One region of the Afipia sp. DC4300-2b1 genome, then DNA from elsewhere that is predicted to be linked to it. Evidence: predicted binding sites of a transcription regulator. Region 1 holds the regulator's gene; the other holds the start of a gene.
The links. Region 1 encodes LexA, which represses DNA repair genes until DNA is damaged. Its sites were predicted from a motif close to TGTTCNNNNTGTGTTCNG; they were not measured.
Positions count from the first base shown of each region.

Region 2: the regulator LexA is predicted to act here: its motif matches at 3,884-3,901, upstream of ACP7AL_RS00920 (ribonuclease T2 family protein).

Region 1 is NZ_JAFCSX010000005.1:76,651-91,375, reverse strand. It holds gene tpiA (triose-phosphate isomerase) at 1-305, opposite strand, end outside; gene ACP7AL_RS20030 (SurA N-terminal domain-containing protein) at 579-2,474, shown strand; gene trpD (anthranilate phosphoribosyltransferase) at 2,509-3,522, shown strand; gene trpC (indole-3-glycerol phosphate synthase TrpC) at 3,536-4,357, shown strand; gene moaC (cyclic pyranopterin monophosphate synthase MoaC) at 4,361-4,870, shown strand; gene glp (gephyrin-like molybdotransferase Glp) at 4,881-6,089, shown strand; gene lexA (transcriptional repressor LexA) at 6,302-7,009, shown strand; gene ACP7AL_RS20000 (ComEC/Rec2 family competence protein) at 7,114-9,423, opposite strand; gene ACP7AL_RS19995 (tautomerase family protein) at 9,555-9,791, opposite strand; gene ACP7AL_RS19990 (SDR family NAD(P)-dependent oxidoreductase) at 9,803-10,513, opposite strand; gene ACP7AL_RS19985 (LysR family transcriptional regulator) at 10,660-11,595, opposite strand; gene ACP7AL_RS19980 (glutamine--tRNA ligase/YqeY domain fusion protein) at 11,692-13,359, opposite strand; gene gltX (glutamate--tRNA ligase) at 13,573-14,725, shown strand, end outside.
Region 2 is NZ_JAFCSX010000001.1:171,609-186,333, reverse strand. It holds gene hisS (histidine--tRNA ligase) at 1-666, shown strand, start outside; gene ACP7AL_RS00955 (DUF2000 family protein) at 793-1,203, shown strand; gene ACP7AL_RS00950 (tautomerase family protein) at 1,210-1,437, shown strand; gene ACP7AL_RS00945 (thioesterase family protein) at 1,445-1,840, shown strand; gene ACP7AL_RS00940 (hypothetical protein) at 1,940-2,155, shown strand; gene ACP7AL_RS00935 (DUF3617 domain-containing protein) at 2,321-2,848, opposite strand; gene ACP7AL_RS00930 (hypothetical protein) at 2,870-3,178, opposite strand; gene ACP7AL_RS00925 (hypothetical protein) at 3,356-3,826, shown strand; gene ACP7AL_RS00920 (ribonuclease T2 family protein) at 3,984-4,724, shown strand; gene ACP7AL_RS00915 (23S rRNA (adenine(2030)-N(6))-methyltransferase RlmJ) at 4,881-5,741, shown strand; gene ACP7AL_RS00910 (cold-shock protein) at 6,020-6,235, shown strand; gene ACP7AL_RS00905 (outer membrane protein) at 6,314-6,943, opposite strand; gene uvrC (excinuclease ABC subunit UvrC) at 7,205-9,262, shown strand; gene pgsA (CDP-diacylglycerol--glycerol-3-phosphate 3-phosphatidyltransferase) at 9,350-9,964, shown strand; gene moaD (molybdopterin converting factor subunit 1) at 9,961-10,212, shown strand; gene ACP7AL_RS00885 (molybdenum cofactor biosynthesis protein MoaE) at 10,220-10,684, shown strand; gene prmB (50S ribosomal protein L3 N(5)-glutamine methyltransferase) at 10,684-11,706, shown strand; gene ACP7AL_RS00875 (branched-chain amino acid aminotransferase) at 11,854-12,975, opposite strand; gene ACP7AL_RS00870 (MarR family winged helix-turn-helix transcriptional regulator) at 13,285-13,821, shown strand; gene ACP7AL_RS00865 (response regulator) at 13,857-14,543, shown strand; gene ACP7AL_RS00860 (ATP-binding protein) at 14,563-14,725, shown strand, end outside.

The DNA.
Region 1 (14,725 bases):
CGGCGTTCGGAGTGGCCAACGATGATGGCGGTTGCGCCGGCATCTGCCAGCATCTCCGCCGAAATATCGCCGGTATGCGCGCCGGACGGCGCCGGATGACAATTCTGTGCACCAATTGCGACTTTCGATCCGGTGACCACTGCCGCGGCCGTGAAGAGCAGTGTCGCGGGAGGACAGATCAGAAGATCGGCCTTGCGCCACACCTTTTCAGCACCCTGTCCGATGGCGGCGAGTTCGTTCGCCGAGGCCTTGAGGCCGTTCATCTTCCAGTTCCCCGCGATCAGCGGACGGCGCTTGTCGGTCATGATTGATCTCGCATCAAATTTATCGGGATTATCGGGCAGTGCGGCCGATCTGCGCTAGCAGAGCGTTATCGGAGATGCCAGTTCCGAGGCCTTATTTCCACACGGCGGTTCCGGTTTTTCCATATCCGCGCCATTAACCGCGCTGAAGCGTCGCCTTCACCATGGTTGCTAGGGAACCAGCACCCCTTTATATGTTGGCGAAACAACGCGGTAATGCCTCTGCGGCCGGCCGCTCCACCCCCCGAACATCAAGTTGGACCCATGCTCCGAGGAATGCGCAAAGCCTCATCGAATTGGCTCGGCAAGACGGTGATGTCCGTCCTGTTCGGCGTGCTGATCATCAGTTTCGGTGTCTGGGGCATCGCCGACATCTTCAAGGGATTCGGACAGTCGTCGCTCGCCAAGATCGGCAGCACCGAAATCACCACCGAACAGTTCCGGAATCTGTTCACCGACAAGGTTCAGCAGATCGGGCGCCGGTTCGGCCGTCCGCTGACCATGGAGCAGGCACGCCAGTTCGGCCTCGACCGTCAGGTGCTTCAGGAAGTCATCTCCGACGCCGCGCTGGACGAGACCGCGCGCCGCATGGGGCTCGGCCAGTCGGATGCCGATATCGTGCGCGCCATCTCGAGCGACCCGACCTTCAAGGGGCTCGACGGCAAATTCGATCATGACCGGTTCCTGCAGACGATCCGCCAGGCCGGTTACACCGAACAGCGCTTCATTGCCGAGCAGCGCCGCATCGCAATGCGCCGCCAGCTCACCGGCACGATCGTTGCGGGCCTCGAGCCGCCGAAGACCCAGGTCGAGGCGCTGGTCCGTTTCCAGAACGAGCAGCGCTCGGCCAGCTACGTCAAACTGGCAGCCGCTCAGGCGGGCACCATCGCGCCGCCCTCACCCGAAGCGCTGGCGGCGTATTTCGACGAGCGCAAGCAACTGTTCAGGGCGCCGGAATATCGCAAGATTGCGGTACTCGCTCTGACGCCCGACGAACTCGCCAAGTCGATCACCGTATCTGACGAAGACGCGAAGAAGGTCTTCGAACAGCGCCGCGAGCGCTACGCGACTCCCGAGAAGCGTCAGGTGTTCCAGATCCCGTTCCCGAACGCCGATGAAGCCAAGGCGGCAAGCGATCGCATCAAGGCCGGAACATCGTTCGAGGACATCGCCAAGGAGCGCAAGCTGACCACGGCCGATATCGACCTCGGCAACGTGGCGAAGGCTTCGATCGGAGACTCCGCCATCGCCGACGCCGCATTCGCGCTCGCGCCGAACACTGTGAGCGAACCGGTCAAGGGCACCCTCATCACGGCGCTGCTCAAAGTCACCAAGGTCGAACCCGGCACCAACCCGACCTATGAGAACGTTGCACCGACGATCAAGCGCGAGATCGCGCTGGAGCGTGCGCGGGCGCAGATGCAGGATCTGCACAACAAGATCGAGGACGAGCGCGGCGGCGGATCGAACATTGCCGAAGCTGCCCAGAAGCTCGGGCTCAAGGCGACCACGATCGAAGCCATCGATCGCTCCGGTCGCGGCCCGGACGGCAAGCCGGTGGCCGGTTTGCCGCAAGGCATCGATCTCGTCTCGCCCGCATTCGCCAGCAACATCGGCGTGGAGAACGAGCCGGTACAGTACAACGGCGGCGAGCTTTGGTTCGACGTCCTCGGCGTGACGCCGTCGCGCGACCGTTCGCTCGACGAAGTGAAGGATCAGGTCGAAGCGCGCTGGCGCGATGAGCAGATCTCGGCCCGCCTGCGCGCCAAGGCCACCGAGATTGTCGGAAAGCTGGAAAAGGGTGCAGCCTTCGACGCCGAAGCCGCGGCTGCGGGACTCAAGGTCGAGACCGCCAAGCTGTTCAAGCGCGACACCGACGCCAAGGATATTCCCGAGCGGCTGGTGACGGCTGCGTTCCGCACGCCAAAGGACGGCGTCGGCCAGACCGAAGGTGGCGGCGGCAGCGAGTGGATTGTGTTCAAGGTGACCGACGTCGTCGTGCCGCCGGTCGATCTTGCGTCCGAGGATGTGAAGAAGCTGACCGAAAGCCTCCGCCGCGCGGAAATGGAAGAGCAGCTCACCGCCTATATCGCGAAGCTCGAAACCGAGATTGGCGTGACGATTAACCAGAACGCGTTTGCCGTGGCGACGGGAGCCGCAGCCGCTCAGTGATGTTGGAATAAAAGCTCATTTGAGCGGAAGTCACATGGACGATCTGAAAGCCATTATCGGAAAAGTCGCCACCGGCGCAGCCCTGTCGCGTGATGAGTCAGCGGCGGCGTTCGACCGCATGATGTCCGGCGAAGCGACGCCATCGCAGATGGGCGCCCTCCTGATGGGCCTGCGCGTGCGCGGCGAAACCGTCGACGAAATCACCGGCGCGGTCTCCGCGATGCGCTCCAAGATGCTGACCGTGAAAGCGCCTGCCGACGCGGTCGATATCGTCGGCACCGGCGGCGATGGCTCGGGATCGGTCAATGTCTCGACCTGCGCATCGTTCATTCTTGCCGGCGCGGGCGTCCCCGTCGCCAAGCACGGCAACCGGGCGCTGTCGTCAAAGTCCGGCGCGGCCGATGCGCTCGCGGCGCTCGGCGTTAACATCAACATCTCGCCGGAAGGCGTAGGCCGCTGCATCGCCGAGGCAGGCATCGGCTTCATGTTCGCGCCAACGCATCACCCGGCGATGAAGAACGTCGGCCCTACCCGCGTCGAACTCGCCACCCGCACCATCTTCAATCTGCTCGGACCGCTGTCCAATCCCGCGGGCGTCAAGCGGCAGATGGTCGGTGTGTTTTCCAAGCACTGGGTCGAGCCGCTGGCGCAGGTGCTGAAGAATCTCGGCGCGGAATCGGTGTGGGTCGTGCATGGCTCCGACGGCCTCGACGAGATCACCCTCACCGGCCCGACCTTCGTCGCGGCTCTCGAAAAGGGCAACATCCGCACATTTGAAGTCACGCCGGACGACGGCGGGCTGCCACGCGCCACCAGCACGGACCTCAAGGGTGGCGATGCCGAGGCCAACGCCAGGGCGCTTCGCGATGTTCTGGAAGGCAAACAGAACGCCTATCGCAACGTCGCGCTGTTGAATGCCGCCGCTGCCCTCGTGGTCGCCGGCAAGGCCAGGGACCTAAAGGAAGGCGTTGCGCTCGGCGCCAAGGCGCTGGACACTGGTGCGGCGGCGGACAGGCTCAAGCGCCTTGTCGCCGTCTCCAATGCTTGAGGAGCCAATACCCTTGTCGGACATCCTCGATAAAATCGAAACCTACAAGCGCGAGGAAATCGCCGCGGCCAAGCGCGCGCTTCCGCTCGCCGAGGTCGAGGCGCGCGCCAAGGCCGCATCCGCGCCGCGCGGCTTTGCCAAAGCCATTCGCGCGAAGCACGCCAACGGCGACTACGCACTGATCGCCGAGATCAAGAAGGCCTCGCCGTCGAAGGGACTCATTCGCGCCGACTTCGATCCGCCTGCTCTTGCCAAAGCTTACGAGGCGGGCGGCGCGGCTTGCCTCTCGGTGCTGACCGATACGCCATCGTTCCAGGGATCGCTCGCTTTCATGGTTGCGGCACGCGCGGCCGTCTCGCTGCCGGTGTTGCGCAAGGATTTCATGTACGACACCTATCAGGTGGCGGAAGCGCGGGCACATGGCGCGGACTGCATCCTGATTATCATGGCCGCGCTAGACGATGCTGCGGCGAAAGATATCGAGGATGCCGCATTCGCGCATGGCATGGACGTGCTGCTCGAAGTCCATAACCGCGAGGAACTCGACCGCGCCTTGAAGCTGAAGTCGCCGCTACTCGGCGTGAACAACCGCAACCTGCGCACCTTCGAGACGACGCTCGCCACCAGTGAAGAACTCGCTCCGCTGATCCCGAAGGATCGCATCAGTGTCGGCGAAAGCGGCATCTTTGTGCCGGAGGATCTCTCCCGTCTTGCGCGCGTCGGCATGAACACCTTTCTCGTCGGCGAGAGCCTGATGCGTCAGGCCGATGTGACGGCTGCAACGCGCACCCTGCTCGCCCGCAGCGATGCGCAACGCGCCACCGGGACGCGCTGAACCGTGGCAAAAAAGACATCAAAGACGAAAGCAGTCGCCGCCCTCACCCATATCGACGCCAAGGGTGAAGCACGCATGGTCGACGTCTCCGCCAAGCCGGATACCGAGCGCGTCGCGGTGGCCGAAGGCCAGGTCATCATGACCCGCAAGACGCTCGACCTCATTATCAAGGGCAACGCCGCCAAGGGCGACGTGCTCGGCACCGCGCGCGTCGCGGGCATCATGGCGGCGAAGCGGACCTCCGACCTCATTCCGCTCTGTCATCCGCTGGCTCTCTCAAAGGTCACGCTCGACATTACGCCCGACACCAAGCTGCCGGGTTGCCGCGTGCGTGCCACGGTGAAAGTGAAAGGCCCGACCGGCGTCGAGATGGAAGCGCTAACCGCCGTGTCGGTGGCCTGCCTCACCATCTACGACATGGTGAAGGCCGTGGAGCGCGGAATCCAGATCGACGCCATCCGTCTGGTCGAGAAAAAGGGCGGCAAGTCCGGCCACTATCTGGCGGACTATTGAGGATCGCACCATGGCGCTGATGCCGGTCGCCGAGGCCTATGCCGCCGTTCTCAAGGACGCCACTGCGTTGCCCGAAGAGACGGTTGCGCTCCAAGATGCGTTTCATCGCACGCTCTCTCGCGATATCGCAGCACTGCGCACCCAGCCTCCCGTCGCGCTGTCGGCGATGGATGGATACGCGGTGCGCGCGACGGATGCCGTGCCGGGCGCGCGGCTGAAGGTGATCGGCGAAGTCGCTGCCGGTCGGCCGTTCAATCAAAGCATCGGCGCCGGACAGGCTGCGCGCATCTTTACCGGCGGCGTTGTTCCCGGCGGCGTGGACGCGGTGGTCATTCAGGAAGACGCCGCGCGTGACGGCGAGTTCGTCCTCGTCAACGAAGCTATTACCGCAGGAAAAAACATCCGCCCCGCCGGTATCGATTTCCGCGAGGGCGACGTGCTCCTGCCGCGCGGCTCTCTGCTCAACGACCGCGCCCTTGCGCTGGCTGCCGGCATGAACCACCCGCGGTTGCCGGTGCACCGCCGTCCCAAGGTGGCGATCCTCGCGACCGGCGACGAACTGGTGCCTCCGGGCACGACACCCGGCCCCGGTCAGATCGTCTACAGCAATGTCTTCGCGCTGGCTGCACTCGCGCGCAGCGAAGGCGCGGACGTGATCGAACTCGGCATCGCGCGCGACACACTCGAAGAAACCTCCGGCGGCATCCGGCGCGCGCGCGATCTTGGAGCAGACGTTCTTGTCACCACCGGCGGCGCATCGGTTGGCGATCACGATCTGGTTCAGGCCGCGCTGACAACCGAAGGCTTCGACATGGCCTTCTGGAAGATCGCGCTGCGGCCCGGCAAGCCGATGATGAACGGACGGCTCGGGGCGATGCGCGTGCTCGGCCTGCCCGGGAACCCCGTGTCGTCCTACGTCTGCGCTTTCCTGTTTCTGGTGCCGCTGATCCGTTCGCTCTCCGGGCGAACCACGATCGATCATCCACTCGAGCAAGCCAGGCTTGGGCGCGAGCTGCCCGCCAACGACAAGCGGCAGGACTACCTGCGGGCGCGCGTCACAGCCGGCAGCGACGGTGTACCCGTCGCCACGTCGGTGGGCGCGCAGGACAGTTCGCTGGTGGCAAAACTGGTCGAAGCGAATGCACTGATCGTCCGTCCGCCATTCGCGCCCGCGGCCCCCGCCGGCTCGCCCTGCACGATCCTGCGGCTGCCGGACTGACAATCCCGATCACACGGGCCCCGTCGTTGACGTGAAATTAAGGGGTTGCGGAACACATATGGAACAGATAGTGTTCGTTCATGATTTGTTTCGAGTGACTCGCTACTCCTGAGTGTCCCTTTCCATTTGTTCTCGGTGGGGATCCAGAGAGGCGCGGCTTCGGATCAGAACGCGGGAATTCTTGAGATCCTTGGGATCGGGGACCAATTCAGATGCTGACACGCAAACAATACGAGCTTCTGCGCTTCATCAACGAGCGGCTCAAGGAAGCTGGTGTTCCGCCCTCCTTCGACGAAATGAAGGACGCGCTGGACCTGCGGTCCAAGTCCGGCATCCACCGGCTCATTACCGCCCTTGAGGAGCGCGGCTTCATCCGCAGGCTCGCCAACCGGGCCCGCGCCATCGAGGTCATCAAGCTTCCCGAAACGAGTGCCAGCCCCGGCGGCGCCCGCCGCGGCTTCACGCCAAGCGTCATCGAGGGCAACCTCGGCAAGGTCCGGTCGGCTCCGTCCCTCGGTCCTGATGAGGATGCCAGCTTCCCGGTTGCCGTGCCGGTCATGGGCCGGATCGCAGCCGGTACGCCGATCGAGGCGTTGCAGACCCGCAGCCACACCATCAGCGTGCCGCCCGACATGCTCGGCTCCGGCGAACACTACGCTCTCGAAGTGCGCGGCGATTCCATGATGGAAGCCGGCATTCTCGACGGCGACACCGTGCTGATCCAGCGCAACGAGACCGCCGACACCGGCGACATCGTGGTGGCGCTGATCGACGAGGAAGAAGCCACCCTGAAGCGCTTCCGCCGCCGCGGCGCGTCCATCGCGCTGGAGCCGGCCAACGCAGCTTATGAAGTTCGCATCCTGCCGCCCAACCGCGTGCGGATTCAGGGCAAGCTGATCGGGCTTGTCCGCAAGTACTGAGACTTTCGGGTTCCTTCATTCCAGGGCGCGAGCTTTTGCGAGCGAACCCGGAATCCAGAAACTTGCCCGTTGAATTTGCTGGCCTGTCCGGAATGATGGCTGGATCAATCGTCCGGCTGGAGATCGCTCTCTGCCGGCGTCGCATCGACAGGCTGCGCGGGACGGCTTGACCGTACAGCGGGTGTTTCGATGTCATCATCGGCATTTGCCGGTGACCACGGACGGTCGACGCCGCGCGGCTTGTTGGCCGTGATCGCGTAGCCGTCTGCGGTTTTGCGCAGGGCGAGTGTGCCGCGCCTGCGCAGCATCTCCTTATCCAGCACCATGGCCGCACAATCGGCGGGCGACTGACGCAGTGTCACGATGACCGCTGCGCGTACGCAATCATCCGCGAACGCATCGGGTTTCAGCGTCAGCGCGACGGTCGAGCCGTCCGCCGCCTGCACCACGCATCCAGATGGGTCGCACGAAACGCCATCGGTCAGCGACGCGTCGGTTGCCTTGCGCATGTCGGCGTCGGCTGCGAGCCATTCGCGTGACAGGAAAGCATCCTTTCCGGTGCGCATCAGGCGCAGCCTGCCGTCCTTCCCGCGCACCGCGACCGAGGTGCCGTCTCCCGCAACAAGGATGTCCGGCTGCGGCGTGGTCAGCGCCCAGATTGTTGCCAGTGCGATGAGCCCTGCTCCCGTCCATCGCAATGGCGTCCGCAACAAACCGAGCGCAATAATGCCTGCGCTCATCAAGGCCAGCGCCCCGGCGCCGAATGACGCGATCTGGCCGATCGCGCCGGGAAGCGCCGCCACCCATTGCGACACCGCCACCATCCATCCGATGCCGACATCCATCAGCCGCCAGAACACGCCGTCGAAGCCGAACGGCATCGCAAGCAGCCCGAGCAGCCCTGCGGGCATCACCAGTATCGAGACCACCGGCATCGCCGCGAGATTGGCCAGCACGCCGTAAGGCGTCACGCGATGAAAATGAAACGCCGCGTAGGGCATGGTCGCGAACCCGGCCACCAGCGACGCGAGCGCCAGCATGGTGATTTCGCGTCCACCCCAGAGCGCCGCGCGCGCCACCTGCGAATTGTCGGGCGAGGCAAACAGGTTCGGCATGCCGATCTGGATCAGCGCCACGAGGCCAAGCGTCGCCGCGAACGACATCTGGAAACTTGGGTGTACCAGCGCCTCCGGCGCGATCGCGAGCACGATCATCGCCGCCACGGCGAGCGTGCGGAACGTGATCGCGCGCCGGTCGACCATCACCGCGATCAGCACCACCGCCGTCATGAAGAACGAACGCTGCGTGGCGACCTCAGCCCCCGACAGCAGCAGATAGAAAGCGGCGGCGATCAGCGCTGCGGCGGCGGACCATTTCTTGATCGGAAATGTCACGGTGAGCGCGGGAAACAGCGCGAGCAGCGCGCGCACGGCGAAGAACACCACGCCCGCCACCACCGCCATGTGATAGCCGGAAATCGACAGCACATGGCCCAGTCCTGAAATGAACATCGCGTCGTTGACCGGCGCGGAAATCGCATCGCGCCGGCCGGTGAGCAGCGCCGTGGCGATGGCGCGGTTATCGCCGGAGACGACACTGCGAATGCGCGCGTCGATGGCATCCCGCATCCCCTGCATCGTGGCGGCGTAGCGCAGATAGGCGCCGCCGCTGCGTGGAGCATCAACCGTCCTGATCGCGCCCATGACAAAGCCCGACGCGCCGATGCCCTGAAAGTACATGTCGCGGCCGAAGTCGTAACTCCCCGGACGCAGCGGCGAGAGCGGTGGGAGCAATCGCGCGTTCAGTTCGACAAAGCTGCCGACGGCGGGCGCTGTCCCCTTCTTCACCGACAGCCGCACGCGCTCCAGCTTCATAACACCGCGCGGCGACTCCATCTCTTCCACACGCAGCACGAAACGATCGGTGCGCTCGCGCTCGTCACGGGTTTCGACAAATCCCTTCACTGTCACCGAAAACATTGGTCGCGCCAGCACGCCATGGGCGACGCGCGCAGTCTTCAGCGTGGCTGTGGCGAACCCCGCCGCCAGTGCGGCCAGCATCACCGCGAAAGGAAAGATGCGGCTTCGCCGCGCGAGGAATGCCGCCGCACAAAACACAACAGCCGTCGCGCCAGCAACCGACGCCACGGGTTCACGGTCAGCAGCGAAGTAGATCGCAATGCCCGCGCCGAACGCGACCGGCACCCATGGCAGCAACCGGCCCGGTCCGGCTTCCGCCGCGATCCAGCTTCGGGCTTTTCCGATGAGGAATGACGATGCGCTTTCCGTGAAGCCGGCGGCGGCAGGCACGGCACTGCGCGGCGGCCAAGAAACAGCTCGGCCGACGGCGCGCCCCGCCCGGCCTTGGGATCTCTCTCGGGATCGCTCCCGGTCTTCGCCGCCCCCGCCCGCCATCGCGCCGCTCCGGCATCGCCGAGACAATGCTAGCGGAAGCGATCAGGCTGGATAGCGGAACGGATGCAGAATGCGCTGTTCGATTTTGCCGGAAAACTGAGGCCGCCAGGCGGTGGCGGCCTCAGTCCCGGTTATTTGCCGCTGGCGGCGCGCTGCTTGCGGTATTCGAGCGCGGGCAGGCCGCCCCATCCCCAGTTGTCCGTGTCGACCTCCTCGATAACGACGAAGGTGGATTCAAGCGGCTTGTGGAGGACGTCGAGCAGAAGCTGGCTGGCGCCGGCAATCAGATGCGCCTTCTCTTCCGCCGTGACGGAGGTCCGGCCGGGGCCGGATCCCTCGCGCGTAACCTGGATCGTGACAATCGGCATGACAGCCTCCGTTAGTGACCGGCGCTCTGGCCACCGTCGACGTGCAGGATTTCTCCGGTCACGAAGCCAGCGGATTCAAGGTAGAGAACCGCGTCCACGATATCGCGCATCTCGCCCATGCGTTTCACCGGATGAAGGGCGGCAAGAAACTCGTGGGTCTCCGGGGCGTGCATCGGAGACTTGATGATGCCGGGCGACACGGCGTTCACACGAATGCCCTTGGTTGCGTATTCAACGGCAAGCGCCTTGGTCGCCGAATTGATGCCACCCTTGGTGAGGTTGGCGAGCACCGTGGGCACGATGGCGGTCGCGTTGTCGGTCAGGCTCGTGGTGATGCTGACGATATGACCGGAGCCCTGTTTCAGCATTTCCGCCGCGGCTTGCTGCGTGATGTGGAAGAAGCCGGCGAGATTGGTCGCGATCTTCGAATTGAAGTCCTCGGCCGTGTATTCGGTGAACGGCTTGGAGATGAAGATGCCGGCATTGTTCACCAGCGTGTCGACCCGTCCAAAGCGCGTGATGGCTTCCTTGACGACGCGCTCGGCTGTGGCGCGATCGCCGATATCGCCGGCGACGGCCACAACGTCGGGATCGCTGCCCTGCTTGATTGAGCGGGATGTCGCGACGACCCGATAGTTGCGTTCCCGGTAGGCCTTGACCAGGCTGGCGCCGATACCCTGCGATGCGCCGGTGATAATTGCGACCTTCTGTGCGTTGCTCATGGTGTGCCTCGATGATGTCTCCAGCGGCGATATTGCTGCTGGCTGGCCCGCGGGCCGTTGCTCATCGTTCTATGGCGTCCCATGAGGCGGCAGAATTGCCGACGTTCGGCAGACATCCTTCCGCCGGCCGAAAGAATGGCGAGGGTTCAGGAATTCATCGTTCCGGCTTCCGCAGACAGCCTGGCAAATTCGGCTTTCAGGCGGGGCGCTGCAAAATCAACGAATGTGCGCACCTTTGGCACCGTCAGCCGCCCCTGCGGCATCACGAGATTGACCGGCAGGACTGCGGGTTCGGCATCGCGCAGCAGGAGCTTCAACGATCCATCCTGGACGCGTTCGGCAACGTGATAGGTGTAGAGACGCGTCACACCATGGCCATCCACCGCAGCGCCAAGCGCTGCACGTACGCTGTTCACGAGAAACCGGGGCTTGAAGTGCACAGATCGCGCGATCGAACTCCCCGGAGATGGCGGAAAGACCCAGGTGTCCTGCCCCATGTGTGTTGTGGTGACAATGCTGTGTTTGGTCAGATCCGCGGGCTCGACGATGCGAGGATGGGCGGCGAGATAACGCGGCGACGCGGCGACCACCCGCTTAACGTCTCCCCCGACCCGTACCGCGACCATTGCGGAGTCCGGAAGTTCGGCAACACGAAGCGCGATGTCGATACCTTCTTCCACAAGGTTGGCATGGCGGTCGAGCAGCAGCAGATTCACCGAGACACCCGGAAACGCGTCGAGATAGGCGGTGATGATTGGGCGCAGGATTTCTTCGCCGCTGATCGGCGGCGCCGTGATCGTCAGCACGCCTCGCGGAGCGGCACGCTCACCCGCCGCGGACAGATCCGCCTCTTCAAGCTCAACGAGAACGCGCCGGCACGCCACGGCATAACGCTCACCGGCTTCGCTCAGCTTGATCGTACGCGTGGTGCGATGAAGCAGTTCAGCGCCGACATGCTGCTCAAGAAAGGCAATGGCCCGGCTGACCGCTGCCGGTGACCGCCCGAGCCGTCGTCCTGCACCGGCGAGGCTTCCCTCATCCAGCGCCGTGACAAACACCTTCATTGCTTCGAGACGATCCATCTGCAACCTGCCGTGCCGCTTCGTTATCGCTCCCGCAATGGTATCGGAAGCGATCCGGTGATGAACAGCGGAACGGATGCGGAATACGAGCTTCGATCAGCCCGCAGCCTTGGCGTAGCTGTCGCGCAGGCCGACGGTGCGGTTGAACACCGGCTTGCCGGGCGTAGAATCCTTGTCGCGAACGAAATAACCCTGGCGCTCGAACTGAAAGGCTCCGTCGAAATTGTCGCTGGCCAGCGCGGGCTCCAGCATCCCGGTCACGGTTTCCAGAGACTGCGGATTGATCTGCGCGGCGAAGTTCGCGGCCTCAGGCTGCGGTGTCGTGAACAGCAGGTTGTAAAGCCGCACCTCCGCCGGCACGGCATCCGCCGCGCTCACCCAGTGGATAGTGGCCTTCACCTTGCGTCCGTCAGGCGCGTTGCCGCCCTTGGTCGCAGGATCGTAGGTACACCGCAGTTCGACCACCTCGCCCGCCGCATTCTTGATGACCTCGCGGCAGGTGATGAAATAGCCGTAGCGCAGGCGCACTTCGCGGCTCGGCGCCATGCGGAAGAATTTCTTCGGCGGGTCTTCCATGAAGTCGTCGCGCTCGATGTAAAGCTCGCGGCCGAACGGAATCTGCCGCGTGCCCTGCGACGGATCGTCGGGATGATTGACGGCTTCGAGCGTTTCGCTCTGCCCTTCCGGATAATTCTCGATCACCACCTTGAGCGGATTGAGCACGGCCATGCGGCGCGGCGCCGTCTTGTTCAGGACCTCGCGCACCACGAAATCGAACATGCCGAGGTCGACGGTGCTGTTCGCCTTGGCGACGCCGATGCGCTTAACGAACTCGCGCAGCGCTTCCGCCGGAATGCCGCGACGCTGCAAGCCCGCAAGCGTCGGCATGCGCGGATCGTCCCAGCCGGACACATGGCCGCCGCGCACCAGTTCTGTGAGCACGCGCTTGGACAGCAGCGTGTAGGTCACGTTGAGCCGGGCGAATTCATACTGATGCGGCCGCGATGGCACCGGCAGGTTTTCAAGGCACCAGTCATAAAGCGGACGGTGATCTTCGAACTCCAGCGTGCAGATCGAATGCGTGATGTGCTCGATCGCATCCGACTGGCCGTGCGCAAAATCGTAGCTCGGATAAATCTTCCACGCGTCGCCCGTGCGCGGATGATGCGCGTGCAGGATACGATAGAGCACCGGATCGCGCAGATTGATGTTGCCCGACGTCATGTCGATTTTGGCGCGTAGCACGCGCGCGCCGTTCGGAAATTCACCCGCGCGCATCCGGCCGAACAGGTCGAGATTTTCCTCAACCGACCGGTCGCGGAAAGGGCTGTTCTGTCCGGGCTCGGTCAGGGTGCCGCGGGTCAGCCGGATCTCTTCCTGCGTCTGATCGTCGACATAGGCCTTGCCGGCGCGGATCAGGTGCTGCGCCCAGGCATAAAGCTGTTCGAAATAGTCCGACGCAAAATGGAGATGCTCGCCCCAGTCGAAGCCCAGCCAGCGTACATCGCGCTCGATCGCGTCGATGTACTCCTGTTCCTCCTTGGTCGGATTGGTGTCGTCGAAGCGCAGATGACAGCGCCCGCCGAACTCCTCGGCGATCCCGAAGTTCAGGCAGATCGATTTGGCGTGGCCAAGATGCAGATACCCATTGGGCTCAGGCGGAAAGCGGGTCACCACGCCCTTTGCACGGCCCGAAGCCAGGTCCTCGGCAACAATATCGCGGATGAAGTCGCGGCCTGCGGTCGAAGGCGATTCGTCGGTCATTGGTACCCTTTCAGTTGGGCCCTATGTGCCAAATCCGGGAGGCCCCGCCAAGTGCTGCCCGGCGCTGGCCAGACCGGGCTTTTTCGCTGGCGAAGCCCGCATCCGGGCTTTGGGCGCGTTTTAAATCCCCGGCAATTCGTGCTGAGACAGTCTGCCGTTGTTGTGATAAACGCCCGCCGATAACCCTCCCCGAGATCGATCGAACCGCCTGAAATGACCGAAACTGTCGTAACCCGCTTCGCGCCGTCCCCGACCGGCTTCCTCCATATCGGCGGCGCGCGCACCGCGCTGTTCAACTGGCTTTATGCGCGCAAGCGCGGCGGCAAGATGCTGCTGCGGATCGAGGATACCGATCGCGAACGTTCCACCGATGCGGCCATCGAGGCCATTCTTGATGGACTGAAATGGCTCGGCATCGAATGGGACGACGAGACGGTCTATCAGTTCACCCGCGCCGCGCGGCACCGTGAAGTCGCCGAGCAGTTGCTCGCCGACGGCAAGGCCTATCGCTGCTACGCGACGGCTGAGGAACTGGCGCAGATGCGCGAGGCCGCAAAGGCCGAGGGCCGCGCGATCCGTTACGACGGCCGCTGGCGGGACCGCGATCCGTCGGAAGCGCCTGCCGGCCTCAAGCCTGTCATCCGGCTTCGCGCGCCCCAGACTGGCGAAACCGTGATCGAGGATCAGGTCCAGGGCCGCGTGGTCTGGCAGAATGAAAATCTCGACGATCTCGTGCTGCTGCGCTCGGACGGCAATCCGACCTACATGCTCGCCGTGGTCGTGGACGATCACGATATGGGCGTCACCCATGTCATTCGCGGCGATGACCATCTGATCAACGCCGCTCGTCAGAAGCACATCTACGATGCCCTCGGCTGGACCGTTCCGGTGATGGCTCACATTCCGTTGATCCACGGTCCCGATGGCTCGAAGCTCTCCAAGCGGCATGGCGCGCTTGGTGTCGATGCCTACCGCGCCAAGGGATATCTGCCGGAGGCGCTGCGGAACTATCTGGTGCGGCTCGGATGGAGCCATGGCGATCAGGAGATTTTCTCGACCGAGGAGATGATCCGGGAATTCGATCTGCCGGCGATCGGTCGATCTGCGGCGCGGTTCGATTTCGCCAAGCTCGAAAATCTGAATGGCCACTACATCCGCAACGCCGACGACAAGGCGCTGCTGGCGAGCTTCGAGGACGTGCTCCAGTTCATTCCCGAAGGCGCAGCCATCCAGGCCAAGCTGAATGACACGACCCGTGCCCAGTTGCTGGCTGCGATGCCGGGCCTAAAGGAGCGTGCCAAAACGCTCCTCGAACTGGTCGACAGCTCCAATTTTATCTTTGCCGACCGCCCGCTCCAGATGGAGC
Region 2 (14,725 bases), on a different contig from region 1:
ATGTCGAAGCTCTACTCCGATCAATATTCGGGACGGATAAAAATCGATCCCTCCGTTATCCGCGGCCTCGAATACTACACCGGCCCGGTCTACGAGGTTGAACTGCTGCTCGACACCAAGGATGAGAAGGGCCGTCCGGTGCGTTTCGGGTCGGTCGGTGGCGGCGGGCGCTATGACGGCCTCGTGTCGCGCTTTCGCGGTGAGCCGGTCCCGGCGACCGGTTTCTCCATCGGTGTGTCACGCTTGCAGGCGGCGCTGACGCTGCTCGGCAAGATCGACACCACGCCGGAGTTTGGTCCGGTGGTCGTTGTGGTGATGGACCGCAACGAGATCGCGCAGTATCAGAAATTCGTTGCGATGCTGCGCGGCGCAGGCATTCGCGCGGAGCTTTATCTCGGCAATCCGAAGAACAATCTCGGCGTCCAGTTCAAATATGCCGACCGGCGCAACTCGCCGTGTGTTGTCATTCAGGGCGGCGACGAGAAGGCGAAGGGCGAAGTCCAGATCAAGGACATGATCGCGGGCAGTGCGCTGGCAGATGCCAGCGGCAGCGACCGCGAGGAGCATTTGCAGGCGCAGGCGAAAGCGCAGGTCGCAGTGCCCGAAGCCAGACTTGTTGATGAGGTGCGCAAGATTCTGGCCCAGCATGGTGTGACGTGGAAATAATCCACCTCCGTCATTCCGGGACGCGCTCTTGCGCGGACCCGGAATCCATGCGCCTGACAGCTTCTCTGGAGTCCGGGTTCGCTTGCTTTGCTCGCGCTCCGGAATGACATTGTTTGAGTTTACAGCATGCAGTTCGACACCAAGGTTGCCCTCGTCATCCGCTCCGATCTGGAAACCTGGCAGAAGCTGAATGTTGCGGCGTTCCTCGCCAGCGGCATCGCGGCGGCGTTTCCTGAATGTGTCGGCGAGCCATACGGGGACAAGTCAGGCACGCGCTATCATGCGCTGATCGGTCAGCCGATCCTGATCTATGGCGCGGACCGGCCGGCGCTGTCGCGTGCGCTCGAACGGGCGCTGGCGCGCGATGTGAAGCCCGCCGTCTATACCGAGGACATGTTCAAGACCACGCATGACGAAGCCAACCGCGCCGCGGTGCAGGCGGTCATTCGCGCCGACCTCAATCTGGTCGGGCTGGCGTTCCGCGCCGAGCGCAAGGTGGTTGACAAGATCGTCGATGGATTGAAGTTTCACGCCTGACAATTTCTGTCGCAAAGAAAAAGGGAAACGAACATGCCTGAGGTAACCGTGAACATGGCCGCGGGCCGCACCGACGAGCAGAAGAAGGGCATGATGCTCGACATCACCCAGGCGCTGGTCAAGAACCTCGGCGTCGATGCGGAGGCCGTGACGGTGCAGATCAATGAAGCGCCGTTGACCCACAAGATGAAGGGCGGCAAGACCTTCCTCGAGCGCAAGGCGGCAGCGAAGTAGCCCAAACATGAACGTGCTTGAAAAAGTCGCCGTCGGCATTACCGGCGAAACGGTCGTCACCGTGACGCATGACATGACGGTGCAGCATTTCCTCGCGACCATGCCGCCGGTCTACGCGACCCCGGTCATGATCCTGCACATGGAGGAGGCCTGCACCGCCTCCATCGCCGGCCTGCTGCCGGAAGGCTATGTCAGCGTCGGCATGGAGGTGAACGTCCGGCATCTGGCGGCGACGCCGGTCGGACGCACCGTGCGCGTGTCGTCGCGTGTCCGGCAGATCGATCCGAAGAGCGTCCTGTTCGACGTGGAGGCGTGGGACGGTTCCCGCAAGATCGGCGACGGCACCCACCGGCGCGGTGTTATCAATGTCGCGGCTTTCGAAAAGCGGTTCGGCGTCAACTGATCCGGCGCATGCGGCTCTCCGAATCTTGAGCATTTCTGATTGTTCTGAAGCCTTGAACGGGGCTAGGTTTCCGGCGGTTCGCCCCAACGGAGACGTCCGATGAGACTCGTATTGATTGCCGCCGCGGCTGTGATGCTGCTCGCCGGGCAGGCCCATGCGCAGGGCAGGAGCCGCCCCGATACGAGCGGCGGAACTCAGGCCAAGGGTGAGGATCCGCAGAAGCGGATGGCGCGCGAAGAAGCCGCCGCCAGGGCCGCGATGAAGAACGTTCCGGATTCGAAAGAGAAGTACGATCCCTGGAAGATCGGGAAGTAACGAAATCCACACACCCTCGGTCGTCATCCCCGCGAAAGCGGGGATCCATAACCACCGAGCCATCCGATGAGACGCAGACGGCAGCGTCTCTTATAAAATTCGACGACAGGGAGCATGGGTCCCCGCTTTCGCGGGGACGACGTGCTTAGAGAAGGCCTGACGCAATCACTGCTTCGGCCGCATCGCTTTCATGTCCCTGATGTTCATCTTCATGCCGCCGGGCATCAGGATGTCGCCGGGCTTCTGATCCGCCTTGCAGGCGCCGATCCATTTCGCTTCGAGGACGTTGGTGGTCTCGGCCGGCATGCCCGCCGGACCGCCGCTGTTCTTCGATGTGGTCGTCACCGTGTAGGCCGAGTTGAAGTCGCCGTTGAACTCGGTGTGCGAGACGGACGTCATGTTGCCGATCTTGCAGGTCGAATCGACGACCAGGCCGGTCGCGGTTTTCGCCATCTCGTGCCGGGAGCACATCTCCTTGGCCATCGGGCCGAAGGTCGCCGCCATCTCTTTCTCGGTGGTGGCGTCGGTGCATTGCTGCATGGTCTGGGCGCCGGCCTTGTCCAGCTTCAGCTCCCAGAGCCCTGGCTTGCGGCTCGGCATTTCAACGGGGTCGGCCAGCGCCGGAAGAGCGGTTAGTCCGCCGCCCACAATCGCCAGTGCCATGACACGAAAGAGCGGAAGCACTCGCATCATGGGCGGTCTCCTGAACGGAGCTTAGTAGCCGACGCGCAGCGGCCGGCTGAGATGACCCGGATGGACCCAGACGCAGGAGAAGGAAATGTAGCCGCCGTACTGGGCGTCGACGCCGGTCAGCTTCACCGACTTGCCGTAGCTGGCGCAGTGATTGAGGGCCATCGCCTTGACGTCCGCGCCTTCCTTGTAGAGCGAGTAGGCAATGATGCCGCCGGTGTCGTTGCCCTTGAAAGGCGGCACCGTGTCGATGTCGAACCAGGCGGCGCTGGCTTGTGCGCTCATGAGCGCTCCGAAGACCGTCGCCAGAATCGCCTTGCCTGTTATCCGCATCGTCGTCTCCCATGGAATCTCGTCCTCACCATAAGGCGGCCGGGCTGTCATGGAAAGAATGCCCGTGTGGTTCGCCAGGGGTTGGCGGCCAAGTGTTGCCGCGCTGCACTTGACCGGCTGATGGCTTCGCGGCACCTTCCGGCACAACCTCATCCCGGATTCCGGCGGACCGCTCCCATGCGCGACCTTTTCTCGACACTTCGCAAACTGACTGTTGCCCTGGCGCTCGGCACCGTAGCTGGCCTGATGACGCTCAGCCCGGCGGCCGAGGCGGCCAATGTGCTGGAGCGGAATTTCTGGCTCTCCGGCCCGCGTTACGATGGCGCCATGCGTCCCTGCAACGAGGTGCTTGGCACCATTACCCAGCAGTTCGCCGAAAAAGAGGGCAAGTTCTGGAATTCCGCCCTCGAAATCACCGGTTTTGCCAATGTTCATGAGGTCGCCTTCCGGGCCTGGGCGAATGACAGCATTCCACGCCGTTTCTGCACCGCCAGCGCCATGCTGAACGACGGCCGCGCGCGGCAGGTGCACTTCTCGGTCATCGAAGACGGCGGCTTCGCCGGATTCGACTCAGGTGTCGAATGGTGCGTGGTCGGCCTCGACCGCAACTGGGCTTACAACCCGTCCTGCAAGGCCGCGCGTCCGTAAGCCTCGCGAATCATCTCATCGCCAGCCGCCTCGTCCGCTCAGTGGACGGGGCGATTTTGTTCTTGAAATGTTCTTTTGGCCTGACTAGGCTTTGAGCAGGGGTTATCCGCACATCCGATCTGCCCGGAGGATGCGGAGAGAGTTGGGGGGCGTTGTCATGTTCGGTTTCAGGTCCGGTTTGTCGGCTGCTGCTTTTTCGTCTGGCTTTTGTCTTCGTTCGTATCGCTGGCTGATCGCTCCGCTGCTCGGCCTTGCGATGGCCGGCATGGCCGCGGGTTCGGCATCGGCGCAGGACAAGCGCCAGAACGCGCCCGGGGAATTCGATTTCTATGTGCTGTCGCTGTCGTGGTCGCCGTCGTTCTGCCAGGCTGCGCACGAACGCGGCAATTCCGGACGGGGCATCCAGGCCCAGTGCGCCGGCCGTCCGTTTTCCTTCGTCGTGCACGGGCTGTGGCCGCAATACGATCGCCGCTTTCCGAACTACTGCCAGCGGCCCTCGCCGCGGCTGGATCGCAACGTCATGACCTCGATGCTCGATCTGATGCCGGCGCCGGGCCTGATCTACAACGAATGGGACAAGCACGGCACCTGTTCGGGTCTAGGGGCGCGCGCCTATTTCGAGACCATCCGCAAGGCCCGCGCGGCGGTGAAGATTCCCGCCGATTATCTCGAATTGTCTGACACCAAACTGGTGACGCCCGGCGAAATCGAGGACGCCTTCATCAAGGCCAATCCCGGTCTGTCGAGTTCGGCGATTGCCGTGCAGTGCGACAGCAAACGCCTCAGCGAGGTGCGCATCTGCATGAGCAAGGATTTGCAGTTCCGCGCCTGCGAGGAAATCGACCGCCGGTCCTGCCGCCGCGACAGGGTCGCGATGCCGCCGGTTCGCGGAGGATAGTTTCTGGCCCGTCACCCTGAGGTGCCGTAGCGTAGCGGAGGCCTCGAAGGGCGACCGCAATAGTCATCCTTCGAGCGCAATGGCTCGCACCTCACGATGACGGATTCGCTCACGCAACTCGTTACTTTCACCGCGCGATGTCGTAACTGTCGCGCCATGAACTACCGTCACGCATTCCACGCCGGAAACTTCGCCGATGTCATCAAGCACATCGTGCTGGCGCGCATCCTCACCTATCTGCACGAGAAGCCCGCCGCGTTTCGTGTGATCGACACCCATGCCGGCGCCGGGCTGTACGATCTGACGGGCAGCGAAGCCGAGCGCGGCGGCGAATGGCGCACGGGCATTGCGCGGCTGATGCAGGCGCGGTTGTCCGAACCGGTGATGGCGCTGGTCGCGCCCTATCTCGACATCGTCCGCGCGTTCAATCCGCAGCGCGATCTCACCGCCTATCCGGGATCGCCGCTGATCGCGCGCGCGCTGCTGCGGCCGCAGGACAGGCTGGTCGCCTGCGAACTGGAGCCCAATGCGCGCAAGCAACTGATCAGCGCATTGCGCCGTGACGAGCAGGCGCGCGTGGTCGATCTCGACGGCTGGACCGGGTTGCCGGCGTTCGTGCCGCCTAACGAGCGGCGCGGGCTGGTGCTGATCGATCCGCCGTTCGAGAGCCGCGACGAGTTCAAGCGGCTGGCCGACGGCTTCAGCGCAGCTCACGCGAAATGGCCGACCGGCATCTACATGCTCTGGTATCCAGTGAAAGAACGCCGCGCCACCGACACACTGGCCGAACATGTGGCGCGCGTGGCGAACGCTGGAAGCAGTGACGCCAGATGCCTGCGTGTCGAATTCAGCGTCGCGCCGCAGACACCCGACTCCGGATTGGTGTGTGCTGGCCTGTTGATCGTGAATCCGCCGTGGACTCTGGCCGGAGAATTGAAGGCGATTTTGCACGAACTCGAAAAGCCGTTGGGACTGGGCGGCGCTGGCCGCTTCCGGATCGAGGCCGTGCGGACCTGATGCACTGCACGCGTGAGGTTGTCACGTGCCTGGATTCTGTCTGCACGATTAATCCAAATGCGTCATGGCCAATTTGGCGGGAACCGTATTATGCTACGGTCGTGAAGGTCGGCTTTTACGTTCCGCGCCCGCGAATGGCCGCGGCGGAATGACGAGAGGCCCCGGGTGTTTCCGGTTTTGGGAGGCGCCCTTCAAGGCCGCCGCTTTCCGGCAGTGAATGCCGGGCCTGGCCGGTGCGCGTTGCGCGCCGGAGGTGCAATGCGGGGAGGGGTTTCCCGATGGCCATGATGGGTGTCGTCAAGTTTTTCAATGCCGAGCGTGGATACGGCTTCATCAAGCCGGATGACGGCGGACGCGATGTGTTCGTGCACATCACCGCAGTCGAGCGTGCGGGCCTGAAGGACCTGATCGAAGGACAGCGTATCACTTTTGAAGTCGAGCCCGATAAGAAGGGCAAGGGACCGAAGGCGGTCAATCTCGTGATTTCGCCCTGAGCATGTCGCAGGCGTCATGGCCGAAATAAAAATCCCGGGCGCAGGGCCCGGGATGATGGATCGTGGATGCGGTCCGGATCAGAAGCGGTAGTTGACGCCGACGCGGACGGTGCTGAACTGATAGCCATTCGACATGCCCGTCATCAGGAAGTTCTTGTCGCTCAGATCGACATAGAGATATTCGACCTTGGCCGACCAGTTCTGGTTCAGCGCGAATTCAGCGCCTGCGCCGATCGTCCAGCCTGCAGAGGTGTTGGATTCCGAGAGGCCGCCCGGCAACTGCGCCTTCAGCGCGCCGAACGCGAGACCGCCGGTGCCGTAGAGCAGGATGCTGTTGAAGGCGTATCCCACGCGGCCGCGCACGGTGCCGAACCATGGGTTCGAGAATTTCCACGGCGCGAACGTATCGTCGGCCGAGCTGAGTTGAAGATCGGCCTCGATGCCGGCGACCCACGCGCCGTTCTGCCAGTTGTAACCGGCCTGAAGTCCGCCGAGGACGCCTGACGGCTTCGCGCCGTTGTTGGACACATCGCCCCAGCCGTAGCCGAGATTGCCGCCGATGTAGGGTCCGATCCAGCTATTGGCGAGCGGCTGGGCGACCGTATAGGGCTGCGCATAGGGGCGGCGGCTATAGATGTCTGCGGCTTGCGCGGACGCGGTCACGCATGTTGCGGCGGCGATGATCGCGCCAAAAATTTTCTTGCTCATCCTAACTCTCCTCACGCGCGCGCCGGCGTGGCCGTTGTTGGGTCTTTCGAGGCACGGCGGATCCCGTGTGGTTACGGAATTCCGCCTTTTCTGCGTAAAATTTATCGAGAGTTTTACGTTAAGCGGTCGTTAAGGCGGCCCGCCGCCGCATTCACATCCTTAAGAAAGTGTTACAAGCGGGGCAGTGCCGCCGCCGAATCCGGTTCCCTGATGCGGCCGTGCCTGCTGGATGAAATCGCTCCTCGTTCCTAAATTCTGATCATGATTCACGACACCTCCGACCCGACGCAGCCGCCGGATCAACCGGAGCCGGACGCGCCTCCGCAGGAGCCTTCCGCGCGGAACCTGCGCGGACAGGATCTGGACCCCGCTTCGATTCCCGCCGAGGAAGACGAGGAAGCGCGCCTGCCGGAACCGATCGACGATTCCGCGGACGTCGCCAGCGAAGGCACGCTCGCCATCGGCCGCGCGGCGATCGAGCGCGCGGTGAAACTCGCCCCGACCTCGCCCGGCGTCTACCGCATGCTAAACGCGGCCAACGACGTTCTCTATGTCGGCAAGGCCAAGAGCGTGAAGAAGCGGCTCGCATCCTATGCGCGGCCGACCGGTCAGGTGGCGCGCATTGCGCGCATGATCGCGATGACCGCCAATGTGGAAATGATCTCCACCGCGACCGAGACCGAAGCGCTGCTGCTGGAAGCCAATCTCATCAAGCAACTGCGCCCGCGCTTCAACGTGCAACTGCGCGACGACAAGTCTTTTCCCTATATCCTGATCACCGGCGATCACTGGGCGCCGCAGATCGTCAAGCATCGCGGCGCGCAGACCCGGCCCGGCCGTTACTTCGGCCCGTTCGCGTCGGTCGGTGCGGTCAACCGCACCATCACGGCGCTTCAGCGCGCATTTCTGGTGCGCTCGTGCACTGATTCATTTTTCGAGAGCCGGACGCGGCCCTGCCTGCTGTATCAGATCAAGCGCTGCTCGGGGCCCTGCACGGGCGAGATCGATTTTCCCGGCTACACCGAACTGGTGCGCGAGGCGAATGAGTTTCTCTCCGGCCGCTCGCGGCTGGTGAAGCAGGAACTGGCGGGCGAGATGGAGAAGGCCGCGCACGAACTCGAGTTCGAGCGTGCCGCGCTCTATCGCGATCGTCTTGCCGCGCTCTCCGCGATCCAGTCGCAGCAGGGCATCAACCCGCGCACCGTGGAAGAGGCGGACGTGTTCGCCATCCATCAGGAAGGCGGCTATTCGTGCGTTGAGGTGTTCTTCTTCCGCACGGGGCAGAACTGGGGCAACCGCGCCTATTTCCCGCGCGCCGACAAGTCGATCGAGGCGGGCGAGGTGCTCGGCTCGTTCCTGGCGCAATTCTATGACGACAAGCCGCCGCCGAAGCTGATCCTGCTCTCGCATCGTGTCGACGATCAGGACCTGCTGGCGGAGGCGCTGAGCGTCAAGGCGGGGTCCAAGGTCGAGGTTTCGACGCCGCAGCGTGGCGAGAAGAAGGAGCTTGTCACGCATGCGCTGACCAATGCGCGCGAGGCGCTCGGCCGCAAGCTCGCGGACACCGCGACCCAGACGCGGTTGCTCGAGGGCCTTTCGACGGCGCTCGGTCTGCCGCGCGTGCCGAAACGGATCGAGGTTTACGACAACAGCCACATCCAGGGCACAAACGCGGTCGGTGCGATGATTGTCGCGGGGCCGGAAGGCTTCCTGAAGAACCAGTACCGCAAGTTCAACATCAAGTCGGAAGGCTTAGCTCCGGGCGACGACTACGGCATGATGCGCGAGGTGCTGCAGCGCCGCTTCAAGCGCCTGATCAATGACGCAGCCGAAGGGAAAGAGCCCAGCGACGACGCCGTGCCGCAATGGCCAGATCTTGTGATCATCGACGGCGGCCAGGGCCAGCTCAATGCCGCGCGCGAAATTTTCACCGGACTGAACCTGACCGACGTTTCGCTGATCGCGGTGGCCAAGGGACCGGACCGCGACGCGGGGCGCGAAACCCTGTTCGTGCCGGACCGTCCATCGATCAAGCTCGAGCCGCGCGATCCGGTACTGTACTTCATCCAGCGGCTGCGCGACGAGGCGCATCGCTTTGTCATCGGCTCGCACCGCAAGCTGCGCAAGAAGGACATCCGCGAAGCCGGATTGCAGGAAATTCCCGGCATCGGCCCGTCACGTAAACGTGCCCTGCTGCATCATTTCGGGACCCTGAAGGAAATCGAGCGGGCCTCGGTGGCCGATCTCGGCAAGGTTCCGGGCGTGAGCGCTGAAAGTGCACGTAAAATCTTCGATTTCTTCCATCCCGGCAGCGGCTGAACCTCCAGCCGTTGCCCGCATTTAGAGTTGGGCGAAATGCGCCCGCCGGGCTGTTGACGCGGCCACTTTCGCAGTATTGGTAAGGTCATGACCAGTGTCGTCGCCCCGAAGCCAGCAAAGCGCTCGCTGTCTTTGCCCAATATCCTGACTTACTCCCGGATCGCCGCCATCCCGGTGGTGATCGGCTGCATGTATGCGCAGTCCATCATGGGCGCGCCGCTGTGGCTGCGCTGGGTGGCGCTGTTCGTGTTTATCGCCGCGGGCGTCACCGATTTTCTCGACGGCTACTACGCGCGGATGTGGGACCAGCAGTCTTCGCTGGGCAAGATGCTCGACCCGATCGCCGACAAGCTGCTGGTGGCGTCGTGCCTCTTGATGCTCGCGGCGGACGAAACCATTCGCGGCTGGTCGCTGTGGGCGGCCATTGTGATCCTGTGCCGCGAAATTCTGGTGTCGGGTCTGCGCGAATATCTCGCCGTCATCCGGATCAGCGTACCTGTGTCACAATTGGCGAAGTGGAAGACCACGGTGCAACTCGTGGCCATCGGGTTTCTGATCGCGGGCGAGGCGGGCGAAATGATCCTGCCGCCGACCGTGCTGATCGGCATCACGCTGTTGTGGATTTCGGCGATTCTCACGATCTACACCGGATGGGATTACCTCCGCGCGGGTATCCATCATCTGACCGAGGAAGACCGGTGAAGGTTCTGTATTTCGCATGGGTGCGCGAACGCGTCGGAAAGGCCGAGGAAACGCTGGAGCCACCGGCGAGCGTGCGCACTGTTTCCGACCTGATGCAGTGGCTGGTGGCGCGCGGCGAGGAATATGCCAACGCTTTCGCTTCGCCGAAGACCATCCGCGCCGCCATCGACCATACCCACGTGAAGCCTGACACCGCGATCGCCGGTGCTCGCGAGATCGCGTTTTTCCCGCCGATGACCGGCGGTTAACATCCCAATGACGACGCCCGTCACAATCCGGATTCAGTCCGCCGATTTCGACATCGCCGCGGAAATCGCGGCACTGACCCGGGGCAATACCGACATCGGCGCGGTGGTGAGCTTCTCCGGCATCTGCCGGGGCGGTGAGGGCGATCAGGCGATCGCCGCGATGACGCTGGAGCACTATCCCGGCATGGCGGAGGCCGAGATCGGACGGCATGTGTCCGAGGCGATTGCGCGCTGGCCGCTGACCGGCGTCACCGTGATCCATCGTTATGGCCGTGTCGTGCCCGGTGACAACATCGTGCTGGTGCTGACCGCGTCGGTGCATCGCGAAGCGGCGTTTCGGGCCGCGGAATTTTTGATGGATTATCTCAAGACCAATGCGCCGTTCTGGAAATCCGAGGAACGCGCGGACAGCAAGGTGTGGGTCGATGCGCAGGCTCATGACGACAATGCAGCAGCGCGGTGGAAGAAGTAATGGCGAAGAAAGCGAAAAAATCCCCGACAGCGAAGGCACCCGCGAAGAAGGCCTCCGCAAAGCGCGGCGCGGCGCGCACGGCAACGAAGAAGCTTTTGAAGCCAGCATCGCCGAAGGTGCTGCCCGGCGAACTGCTGACGCTGCTCGACCTGATGCGCTACGGAGTCAGCCGCTTTGTCGAGGCCGGACTGGTGTTCGCCCACGGCACCACCGATCCGGTGGCGGAAGCGGCTTTTATCGTGTGCGAGACGCTGCATCTGCACCCCGACCAGTTCGAGATGTTCGCGAATGCGCGGGTCACGGCGCATGAGGCCGCGAAGATTCTTGCGCTGATCGACAAGCGCATCGCCACGCGGAAACCCTCGGCGTATCTCGTCAACAAGATCTACATGCGCGGTCTGCCGTTCTATGTCGATGAGCGGGTGATTGTGCCGCGCTCCTTCATTGGCGAACTGCTGGATTCGCATTTCGGCGGCGACCTGGAGGAAGAGGGCGGCTCGCTGATCGACGATCCGGGCAATATCACACGGGTGCTCGATCTGTGCACCGGTTCGGGGTGCCTTGCTATTCTGGCGTGTCAGAGTTTCCCCAATGCCACCGTCGATGCAGTGGACATTTCACCGGATGCGCTGGCGGTCGCTGCGCGCAATGTCGCCGATTACGGTCTTGAGGATCGGATTTCGCTCTACGAAGGCGATCTGTTCGACGCCATCGGCGATGCGCGCTACGACCTCATCATCACCAATCCGCCATACGTCGATGCCGAAGGCATGGCGGGCCTGCCGCGCGAATGCCTGCATGAACCGTCCATCGCGTTCGATGGCGGCGACGACGGCCTCGACCTCGTGCGCAGGATTCTGGACGAGGCGAAGGATCATCTGAATCCGGACGGCGGTCTGCTGTGCGAAATCGGCCGTGGCCGCGACCTGCTCGGCGATGCCTATCCCAACCTGCCGCTGCTGTGGCTCGACACCGAAGACTCTGACGGTGAGGTGTTCTGGATTCCGGCTGAGGCACTGTAATCGTTGTTGTCATGCCCGGACTTGTTCCGGGCATCCACGTCTTTTGAAATTGCTGTCTTGAAGACGTAGATGGCCGGGACGAGCCCGGCCATGACGATTTATTTTGTGCTCAATTCACGCGAGAGCGTCTGATTACTCCCGGGGTCGCTACAGGACCTTTCTGATCCAGTTGTGCGGGTCGGCCGCGCGGCCGTACTGGATATCCACCAGTTGCTTGCGCAGCCCCATCGCGACCGGGCCTGCAGCGCCGCCGTTGATGGTGAATTCGCCGCTCGTGGATCTCACCTTGCCGATCGGCGAGATCACCGCCGCGGTGCCGCAGGCAAAGGCTTCTTTCAGTTTCCCGCTCGCAGCATCGGCGCGCCACTGGTCGATCGTGTAGGGTTCCTCGCGCACGGTCTTGCCCGCCGCCTTTGCCAAAGCGATGATCGAGTCCCGCGTGATGCCGGGCAGGATCGTGCCGAGCGGCGGCGTCAGCAGCGAACCGTCGTCGAACACGAAGAAAACGTTCATGCCGCCGAGTTCTTCGATATAGCGGCGCTCGATCGCATCGAGGAACACCACCTGATCGCAGCCGTTCTGCATCGCTTCGGCCTGCGCGCGCAGGCTCGCAGCGTAGTTGCCGCCGCACTTGACGGCGCCGGTGCCGCCGATCGCGGCGCGTGTGTAGTTCTCCGACACCCAGATCGACACCGGGGCCGGGCCGCCCTTGAAGTAGGAGCCGACCGGCGAGGCGATCACCGCGAAGACGTATTCCGCCGATGGTTTAACGCCGAGGAACACCTCGGTCGCGATCATGAAGGGCCGCAGATAGAGGCTGCCTTCGCCGCCAGGAATCCACTCGCGGTCCATACGCACGAGTTGCTCCACGGCTTCGATGAACACATGCTCCGGCAGTGGAGCCATCGCCATCCGATCGGCCGAATCCCGGAAGCGCCGCGCATTGGCGTCGGGACGGAACAGGTTCACCCCGCCGTCGTCGCGCTTGTAGGCTTTGAGGCCCTCGAAGATTTCCTGGGCGTAGTGCAGGACTGCCGTGGCCGGATCGAGCAGGAAACTCGCGCGGGATTCGACGCGTGCGTCGTGCCACCCCTGCGCCTGCTTGTAGTGAACCACCGCCATGTGATCGGTGAAGACCCGGCCGAACCCGAGATCCGCGAGCTTGGCGATGCGCTCCTGATCCGGCGTCGGAGTTGGTGTCGGCCGCGTTTCAAAATCGATGAGAACGGTGCCATCGATTTTCTCGAACGAAACTCCCGAAATGCCCATTGGGTCTTCTCCCGGCTTGAATTCAGTCCACGCGGCGGCGGGCTGGTCGATTTGAGGTCTGGCACCTGGCCCGCCGGCCCGAGGGCCGGTTTCCGCTTTGGCGGAAGGCGCGAAGTCCAGTATGTTTGCCGAAATGCCGCTCGACAATCGCACGTAGAAAGAAATTGCGTCCCTGGACCCGTCGTCGCTGCAGGTTCTGTGCGAACTTAAGGATCAAGGATAGCCGACGAAACGAACTAATATTTCGTCGTCATCGCGGTTTTTGTAACATTGAGACCTATATACGTCAATATGGCTGACATAAAATTTATGAAAGCAGGAGCGCATTCGACTGACGCCGCCACCGGGCCCACGACGCCGGGGGCCACCCCTTTGCGCTGGGACATCATCGAACTGCTGTTCTTCGCCTACCGGGACTTTGTCGGAGACGCCGATCATGTGCTGGAGGAGTTCGGCTTCGGCCGGGCCCACCACCGCGTGGTCCATTTCGTGACCCGCTATCCGGGTCTGAAGGTGGCCGATCTGCTCGACGTGCTGCGGATCACCAAGCAGTCGCTCGGACGTGTCCTGAAGCAACTCCTCGACGAGGGCTATATCGTTCAGAAGGCTGGCGACAATGACCGGCGGCAGCGTCTTCTTTTCGCCACGGCGAAGGGCGAGGCCCTTGTGGCGAAACTGGCCGGATTGCAGACGGCGCGCATCACCCGCGCGCTCGACTCGATCGGGCCGGAGAACGCCGACAGCGTGCGGCGGTTTTTGCTGGGCATGATCGACCAAACCGATCCCGACAAGGTGCTGGAGGAAATTCTCCGGGGCAGCCGCAAGACGGTGAAGGATTCAAGGTGACAGAAACCTCGATACGGGAGCGAGCAGGCCGCCAGATGGCCGACGATGCGCCGCATCTGCTGCTGGTCGATGACGACCGCCGCATCCGCGATCTGCTGTCGCGCTTTCTCTCCGGCGAAGGCTATCGCGTCACCACGGCCATGAGCGCCGCCGACGCGCGCGCCAAGCTGACCGGCCTGCATTTCGATCTCCTGATCCTGGACGTGATGATGCCGGGCGAAACCGGCTTCGATCTCGCGCGCTCGATCCGCACATCGTCGGCAGTGCCGATCATCATGCTCACCGCGCGGCATGAAGCCGAGAGCCGCATCGAAGGTTTGCAGATCGGCGCCGACGACTACGTGGCGAAGCCGTTCGAGCCGCGCGAGCTGGTGCTGCGCATCGCGAATATTCTCAAGCGCGCTGCGCCGGTGGTGGCGCCTGCGATCGAGTCCGTCGCGTTCGGGCCCTATGTCTATCATCTCGAGCGGGGCGAATTGCGCGACGGCGAGAAGATCATCCATCTCACCGACCGCGAACGCGACATGCTGCGTATTCTCAGCGCGACGCCGGGCGAGACCGTGCCGCGCGGCGCACTGACCGGCGGCGACGGCTCGGTCAACGAGCGCGCGGTGGACGTTCAGATCAACCGGCTGCGGCGCAAGATCGAGCGCGATCCGGCCAATCCGCTGTTCCTGCAGGCGGTACGCGGCATCGGTTATCGTCTCGTGGCGTCGCCGTGACCGGACCGGGCGCGTTGTTATGAGTACGCTCGACACAGGTCTCACGTTCATTCGTACCGCGTCGCGTCGCGTGTCACGCGCCAGCGAATGGCTGGGCCAATGGTTCAAGGAGCTGATGCCGAAGGGGCTTTATGCCCGCGCCCTGCTCATCATCATCGTGCCGATGGTGATCCTCCAATCGG